Regions from separate parts of the Lactococcus taiwanensis genome, predicted to be linked through region 1. Evidence: predicted binding sites of a transcription regulator. Region 1 holds the regulator's gene; the other holds the start of a gene.
What was found. Region 1 encodes Rex, which represses fermentation and respiration genes when NADH is low (regulators of the CRP and FNR family bind a similar motif). Its sites were predicted from a motif close to TTGTGAANTANTTCACAA; they were not measured.
Positions count from the first base shown of each region.

Region 2: the regulator Rex is predicted to act here: its motif matches at 1,605-1,622, upstream of lpdA (dihydrolipoyl dehydrogenase).

Region 1 is NZ_CP070872.1:1,062,489-1,065,917, reverse strand. It holds gene JW886_RS05290 (ABC-F family ATP-binding cassette domain-containing protein) at 1-373, opposite strand, end outside; gene JW886_RS05285 (Spx/MgsR family RNA polymerase-binding regulatory protein) at 544-936, opposite strand; gene JW886_RS05280 (redox-sensing transcriptional repressor Rex) at 1,159-1,815, shown strand; gene JW886_RS09860 (hypothetical protein) at 1,870-2,517, opposite strand; gene JW886_RS05270 (CHAP domain-containing protein) at 2,652-3,429, opposite strand, start outside.
Region 2 is NZ_CP070872.1:239,741-243,169, reverse strand. It holds gene JW886_RS01240 (2-oxo acid dehydrogenase subunit E2) at 1-1,561, shown strand, start outside; gene lpdA (dihydrolipoyl dehydrogenase) at 1,671-3,089, shown strand; gene recO (DNA repair protein RecO) at 3,219-3,429, opposite strand, start outside.

The DNA of each region.
Region 1 (3,429 bases):
CATCGTAACGTTTCATCAAAGCTGTCAATTCCTCCCCAGCAAGTTCTCCCATTTGCAATTCCATCTGACGCAATTGCTTCTCCATCTGGCGAAGCAAATCAAAAACAGAAAGCATTTCGGCAAATATTGTCCGTGAGGAATTCAACCCGGTATCTTGAGCTAAGTAATTCATACTTAAATCTTTTGTTTTGGAAATCGTTCCACGACTGGCCTCTTCAACTCCAGCGATGATTTTAAGTAAAGTTGACTTACCAGCTCCATTTCGCCCAACTAAAGCAATTCTGGAGTGATCCTGGAGGCTAAAATTGATATTTTCAAATAAGGTGTCACCGCCGAAAGTCCGTGCAATTCCATTTCCTTGCAATAGTATCATTGTTTGTATCTTCCTTTTTATAACTGATCGAAGTTTCTTCAAAGCAGGTATATTATAACTGCTCCAAAGAAAGCATATGAACTGATTATAACATTTAACAAAGTCTTTTTGTAGTTTTTAAGAAAAGAGAAAAGTGTTCACTGAGCGAGTTGAACACTTTTCTTTAAAAATTATGCTAAAATTAAACGTTGTTTCAACTCCACCTTACGAACTTCCGTTGGTACAAAGGCACGAATCCCTTCCTCATTGAAACCCACTAACAAACGATTATCATCAAAGATAAGTGGACGTTTCAAAAGGCGAGGATTTTTCTGTATTAATCGGATAGCTTCTTCTAAGCTCAAACTTTCAAACTCTTGTTCCAAATTTAGATAGGTTTTTCCGCGTACAGCAATAATATCTTCCAAGCCATTCTCTGTTAAAGATAAGATTTTGATCAAGTCTTCTTTACTCATAACTGTAGAAGACAAATTTATTTCCATAAATTCTAGTTGACGTTTTCGAAGCCATTTTCTAGCTTTTCTGCAGGACGAACAGGAACCACTGAGATAAACTTTAATCATAATTTTCTCCTCATCTTTTTTTCATATTTCTATTCTAACATGAAAGACAAATTAAAGAAAGCGTTTTATGAGATTTCTTTAAAATTATATTTAGTTTTACATCTAAACTTCTGAAAAAAATTGAAAAAAACAATTTAGTTGAGTTTTTCACAAACTTTTGGTAAAATAATCACAAAACATATTATAAAATAAATAAAGTAATTATAAATTCGAGGTATCAACATGAACGAAAATAAAGTAAGTAAGAACTTACCCAAAGCAACTGCAAAGCGTTTGCCCCAATACTACCGTCTCTTCAAAAGCTTAGTTGACGAAAATATTTCTCGTACTAATTCACAACTGATTTCCGAAAAAATCGGCGTCGATGCTGCAACAATTCGACGTGATTTTTCTCTTTTTGGGGAACTGGGCCGTCGGGGTTACGGCTATGAAACTCAAACTCTACGCGATTTTTTCGGCGAACTACTCGGACAAGATCAGGAAACGCCCATTGCTTTAATTGGTGTCGGTAACCTTGGTCGAGCCCTTCTCCACTACCACTTCCAAGAACGGAATAAAATGAGAATCACTCAAGCTTACGATATTGCTGGGAATCCTTTAGTCGGAACACAAACCGACGATGGAATTCCCATTTATAATATTTCTGATCTAGAAAAAAATGTCAAAAAATCTGAAATAAAAACTGCCATTCTCTCCGTTCGAAAAGAAAATGCTCAAGAAGTTGTCGATGACTTAATCAAAGCAGGAATCAAAGGAATCTTAAACTTTGCACCAATTCGTCTTCACGTTCCATCAGACGTTGTTGTTCAATCTATCGATTTAACTAAAGAGCTCCAAACCCTCCTTTTCTTTATGGGAAATAATGAAAAAAATGAATAAGAAAACAGCTAAATCTAGCTGTTTTTTTTTGATGCTATTTTATAGCTTACCTTATTATTTAATCACTATCTCAGATATAATTTGGGAAGCTTGCTTATCAAATGAGGTAGGAATTTCAATCAATTGCGTACTATCCAATAATTTTTGTGACTCTTGTTTAACCCAAACCGGATCTTGAAGGTACCTCACGTCCTGGTAATGATTGGGATCTTTATAAAAATTAATCGTACCATTATGATTTGAACTATAGGTTACAGTACTAGTTCCAGCCATCGTATGATCATAACTAAAGGATAATGTTACCGTATCACGAGGTACAACTACAGAACCTGAAAAAGGAAAAACGGGGTGGTTGGTGCCGTTTTTAGTGACTTCAATAGAAACTGGTCGATGCTGGATCTTATAATAATTTAGCAATGTTTCCGTCACTCGTGCGTATTCAATTTGTTCAGAGCTATATCCTGATAAAGGAAAAGTACTACTTTTGGAGATATTTCCTGTACTGCTCTTCTCAGTTTGACTACCTGCCGTAGCATTATTTCTAGAACTTGATGTGCTTTTTGAACGAGAAAGAGATTTTTGAGTTGATGAACTGGTTACAGAATGTTTTTGAGTTTTTTCATCACTATTTTTTGTACTTGAGCAAGCACTAAGTGTAATTATACCCAGAAATGTTACCGACAAAAGTATCTTTTTTTTCATAATATAATTCTCCTAATAATACCCTTTGAAGTTAACATTAAAAATTGATAAAGTCAAATTTATTTTAATTGTTCACTATCAATTTTTTACATTAGAAAGAAAAAGAATACCTTATTTGTCAAAATCTGAACAAATCATTTTCCAATAATATATTTTAATTGTCCAGCTTCTTTTTTACTTAGGACTTGGTAGTCATATAATGTTTTATAACCTGTTCCAGACTGAGAGATGAGGATAGACCCATCAGAATGTATCTGTTCCACAAAAGCTACATGTCCATAACTAGCATCTGCCCCCAGCTGCCCCGCTTTAAAACTTACTGCACTATGAAGTTGTGGTGTGCTAGTTACCGTGTAACCCGGTTGGTTCTGCCAGTCTTTTCCATTGCCCATATATAATCCATAGTTAATACCAAATTCCTTGGCACGATTATAGACCCACCATGTGCATTGTTTATATGCATAACTTTGTGTGGAGTAATTATTGGTATTTATTGCGCGATCAATAGACCAGCCTTGCGGTAGTGTAGGAAGCGGATCAGAAGGCATCGTTTTCCAAGCAATTGCACCATATTTCCAACCATTTTTAAGGAGGTTATTTTGTTCATAAACATTTGTGGTATAGTTGTGACTACCTGACTGTGCATTCGGATTATAAGCAACATATAAGTTGACGCTCCCCCCCGAATAGAAAACAGGTTTGGCATTGTTATCCCATCGCCAACCAGCTTTGATTAAACTCTTAGCCTCATAATTACTCATAGTATAGTAATGATTCCCTCCCTTAACATTGGGATTATATACTCGGTAGACAGGTGTTCCCTTTGTTGCAGCTTGCCAACCAACTCCTTCGTCGCGCCAACCTACATTTTTCAGAGTGTTTTGTTCATAAAAACTAGTTGTATAAAAATGC
Region 2 (3,429 bases), 820 kb from region 1:
GCACGAAGGAGACATTGCCAACTGGTTAGTTAAAGTTGGAGATGTTGTTAAAGAAGATGATCCCATTGCTGAAGTACAAAATGATAAACTTATGCAAGAAATTCTCTCTCCTTACTCTGGGACTGTTACTAAACTATTTGTTGAAGAGGGAACAACCGTAGAAGTTGATGCTCCTTTGGTTGAGTTTGATGGTGACGGTTCAGGCTCTTCTGCAGCCGCTCCTGCTCCTCAAGAAACAGCTGGTTCTGATACTGCTACAACTGATGCGCCTTCTGGAGAAGCTCAAATCTTCACGATGCCTGATATTGGTGAAGGAATGCATGAAGGAGATATCGCCAACTGGTTAGTTAAAGTTGGAGACGAAATTAAAGAAGATGATCCTGTTGCAGAGGTTCAAAATGATAAACTCATGCAAGAAATTCTTTCTCCATATTCTGGAAAAGTCACTAAACTTTTCGTTGAAGCTGGAACAACTGTAGAAGTTGGGGCTCCTTTGATTGAATACAATGGAAGTGGTGAGAGTACAACAACTAATCCTACTCCTACTCCAGCTCAACCACAAACAGCTGAAGCTCCTCAACCCACTCCTGCTGATTCGTCAATGACAAAAACGACTTCTACTGGACACATCCTTGCGATGCCTTCTGTCCGTCACTACGCTCGTAAAGCAGGGATTGATTTAACACAAGTTCCTGCAACGGGTCGTCATGGTCATACCACTTTAGCTGATGTTAAAGCCTTTGAATCTGGCAATGTTGCTCCTGCAGCAAATACAGCATCAGAAGCTGCTCCAGCACCTAAGGCTGATAAACCAGCAGCTCCTGTTGCTGAAAAAGCGCCAAGCGTTAAAGCAGGGGCTGGTGATCGACGTGAAGCAATGAATCCAACTCGTAAAGTTGTTTCTAAAGTCATGACTGCTCAACATACACACATTCCACCAGTAACAAACTTTGATCAAGTTGAAGTTTCTAAGTTGGTCAAACATCGTGCAATGTTTAAAGAAATTGCCGCTAAACAAGATATCAAATTAACTTATCTTGCTTATGTTGCTAAAGCTTTGGCCACTACTGCTCATAAATTCCCAGATATCAATGCTTCTGTGGATTATGAAAAACAAGAAATTGTTTATCACGAACACGTTAATGTAGGGATTGCAGTCAATGCACCGACCGGTTTGTATGTGCCGGTTATTCATGAAGCTGAAAATAAATCAATTCTTGAAATTGCCAAAGAAATCGCTGAGTTAGCTACTGCTACACGTGAAGGCACATTGAAACCACAGCAAATGCAAGCTTCAACTATAACAATTTCAAATATTGGCTCTGCGCGTGGCTCATGGTTTACACCTATTATTAATGGTTCTGATGTCATGATTTTGGGACTCGGCTCAATTGTTAAAGAACCAATTGTCAATGGAGAAGGTGAAATTGTCGTAGGTCAAAATATGAAATTGTCACTAACTTATGACCACCGTTTGATTGATGGCATGTTAGGACAAAGTTCTCTTAACTACTTGAAATCACTTTTGGCTGATCCTGAGTTTATGTTGATGGAGATTTAATAGGAAAATAACGAAAACGTCATTTTCCATCAGCTGACAAGTTTTGTCAGCTAGTTTACAATATTGTCAATCAATTTGACACTAATGTTTACAAGAAAGAGGATATATTATGGTTGTTGGTGCACAAGCAACAGAAGTTGATTTGGTTGTTATTGGTTCTGGCCCTGGTGGTTATGTTGCTGCCATTCGTGCGGCTGAACTTGGTAAAAAAGTTACAATTATCGAAAAAGATAATGTCGGTGGGGTTTGTTTAAATATTGGTTGCATTCCCTCAAAAGCATTGATTAATATTGGTCACCATTATCAAGAATCTTTGGAGGCTGCGGAAAAGAAAAATCCTTTCGGCCTTTCAATGAGTAAAGTAGAGCTTGATTGGGCTTCTGCTCAAAAATGGAAACAAGATAAAGTTGTCAACCAGTTGACAGGTGGCGTTAAAATGCTACTTAAAAAGCACAAAGTTGACGTGATTAAAGGAACGGCAGAATTTGTTGACAATAATACAATTAATGTTGAACAAGAAGATGGTTTCCAACTTTTACAATTTAATGATGTGATTATCTCTACTGGTTCACGTCCTATCGAAATCCCTTCTTTCCCATTTGGTGGTCGTATTATTGACTCCACTGGTGCTTTGTCACTTCCAGAAGTTCCTAAACATTTGATTATTGTTGGGGGAGGAGTTATTGGATCTGAGCTTGGTGGAGCTTACCGGATGCTCGGTTCTAAGATTACAATCGTTGAAGGATTGGATCACATCTTAAATGGGTTTGATAAAGAAATGTCTGATATCATTGCTAATCGCGTGAAATCTGCTGGTTCTGAAATCTTTACTTCAGCAATGGCTAAATCTGCTACTCAAACTGATAAAGATGTGACTTTGACGTTTGAAGTGGACGGAAAAGAACAAACAGTGACTGGTGATTACTTACTCGTCTCTATTGGCCGTCGCCCAAATACTGATTTAATCGGTTTGAACAATACTGATGTTAAGTTGACTGACCGCGGGTTGATTGAGGTTAATGAATCTTATGCAACAAACGTGCCCCACATTTATGCAATTGGTGATGTGGTGCCTGGTCCAATGCTTGCTCATAAAGCTTCTTTCCAAGCTAAAGTTGCTGCAGCTGCAATTGCTGGCGCTGAAGATGATGTCGATTTACACGTGGCTTTACCAGCTGTAGCCTATACGACTACTGAATTGGCAACTGTCGGTGAAACGCCTGAAACAGTGAAAGATCGCAAAGATGTTAAGATTTCTAAGTTCCCATTTGCTGCAAATGGTCGTGCCATTTCAATGAATGATACTACTGGTTTCTTACGGTTGATTACCGAAACTAAGGAAGGAGCCATCATTGGAGCGCAAATTGTTGGTCCTGGTGCATCTGACTTGATTTCTGGTTTGTCACTAGCGATTGAAAATGGATTGACTTCTAAAGATATCTCATTGACCATCCAACCTCACCCAACACTTGGTGAAGCGATTATGGATACAGCTGAATTGGCTGATGGCTTACCAATCCACGTTTAATAAAATTAAAAAACACTGACAGAGCTGTCAGTGTTTTTTTATAGTAAATTTCGATAAAGCTCATCCCCTTGAAAAGTTTTCCCTGTGGATAATTTTATTAGGAAAAGATTTTTGATCTTATCCACAGGCTCATTTCATAATATCCGCCCACGAACCTGGCTGCATGGAGTCCAAAAATTTCTTCGCCTTGAGATGAATACCCACATATTCATCATAGATCCCATCAATAAATTGCCGAATTTTTAATTTCATATCTGCTTTTATCGAGATTTTTTTGAGTTCATCTAAAGATATTTCTTGAAAAAGATTGACCAAATAAATCACATTCGGGTCAAGATGG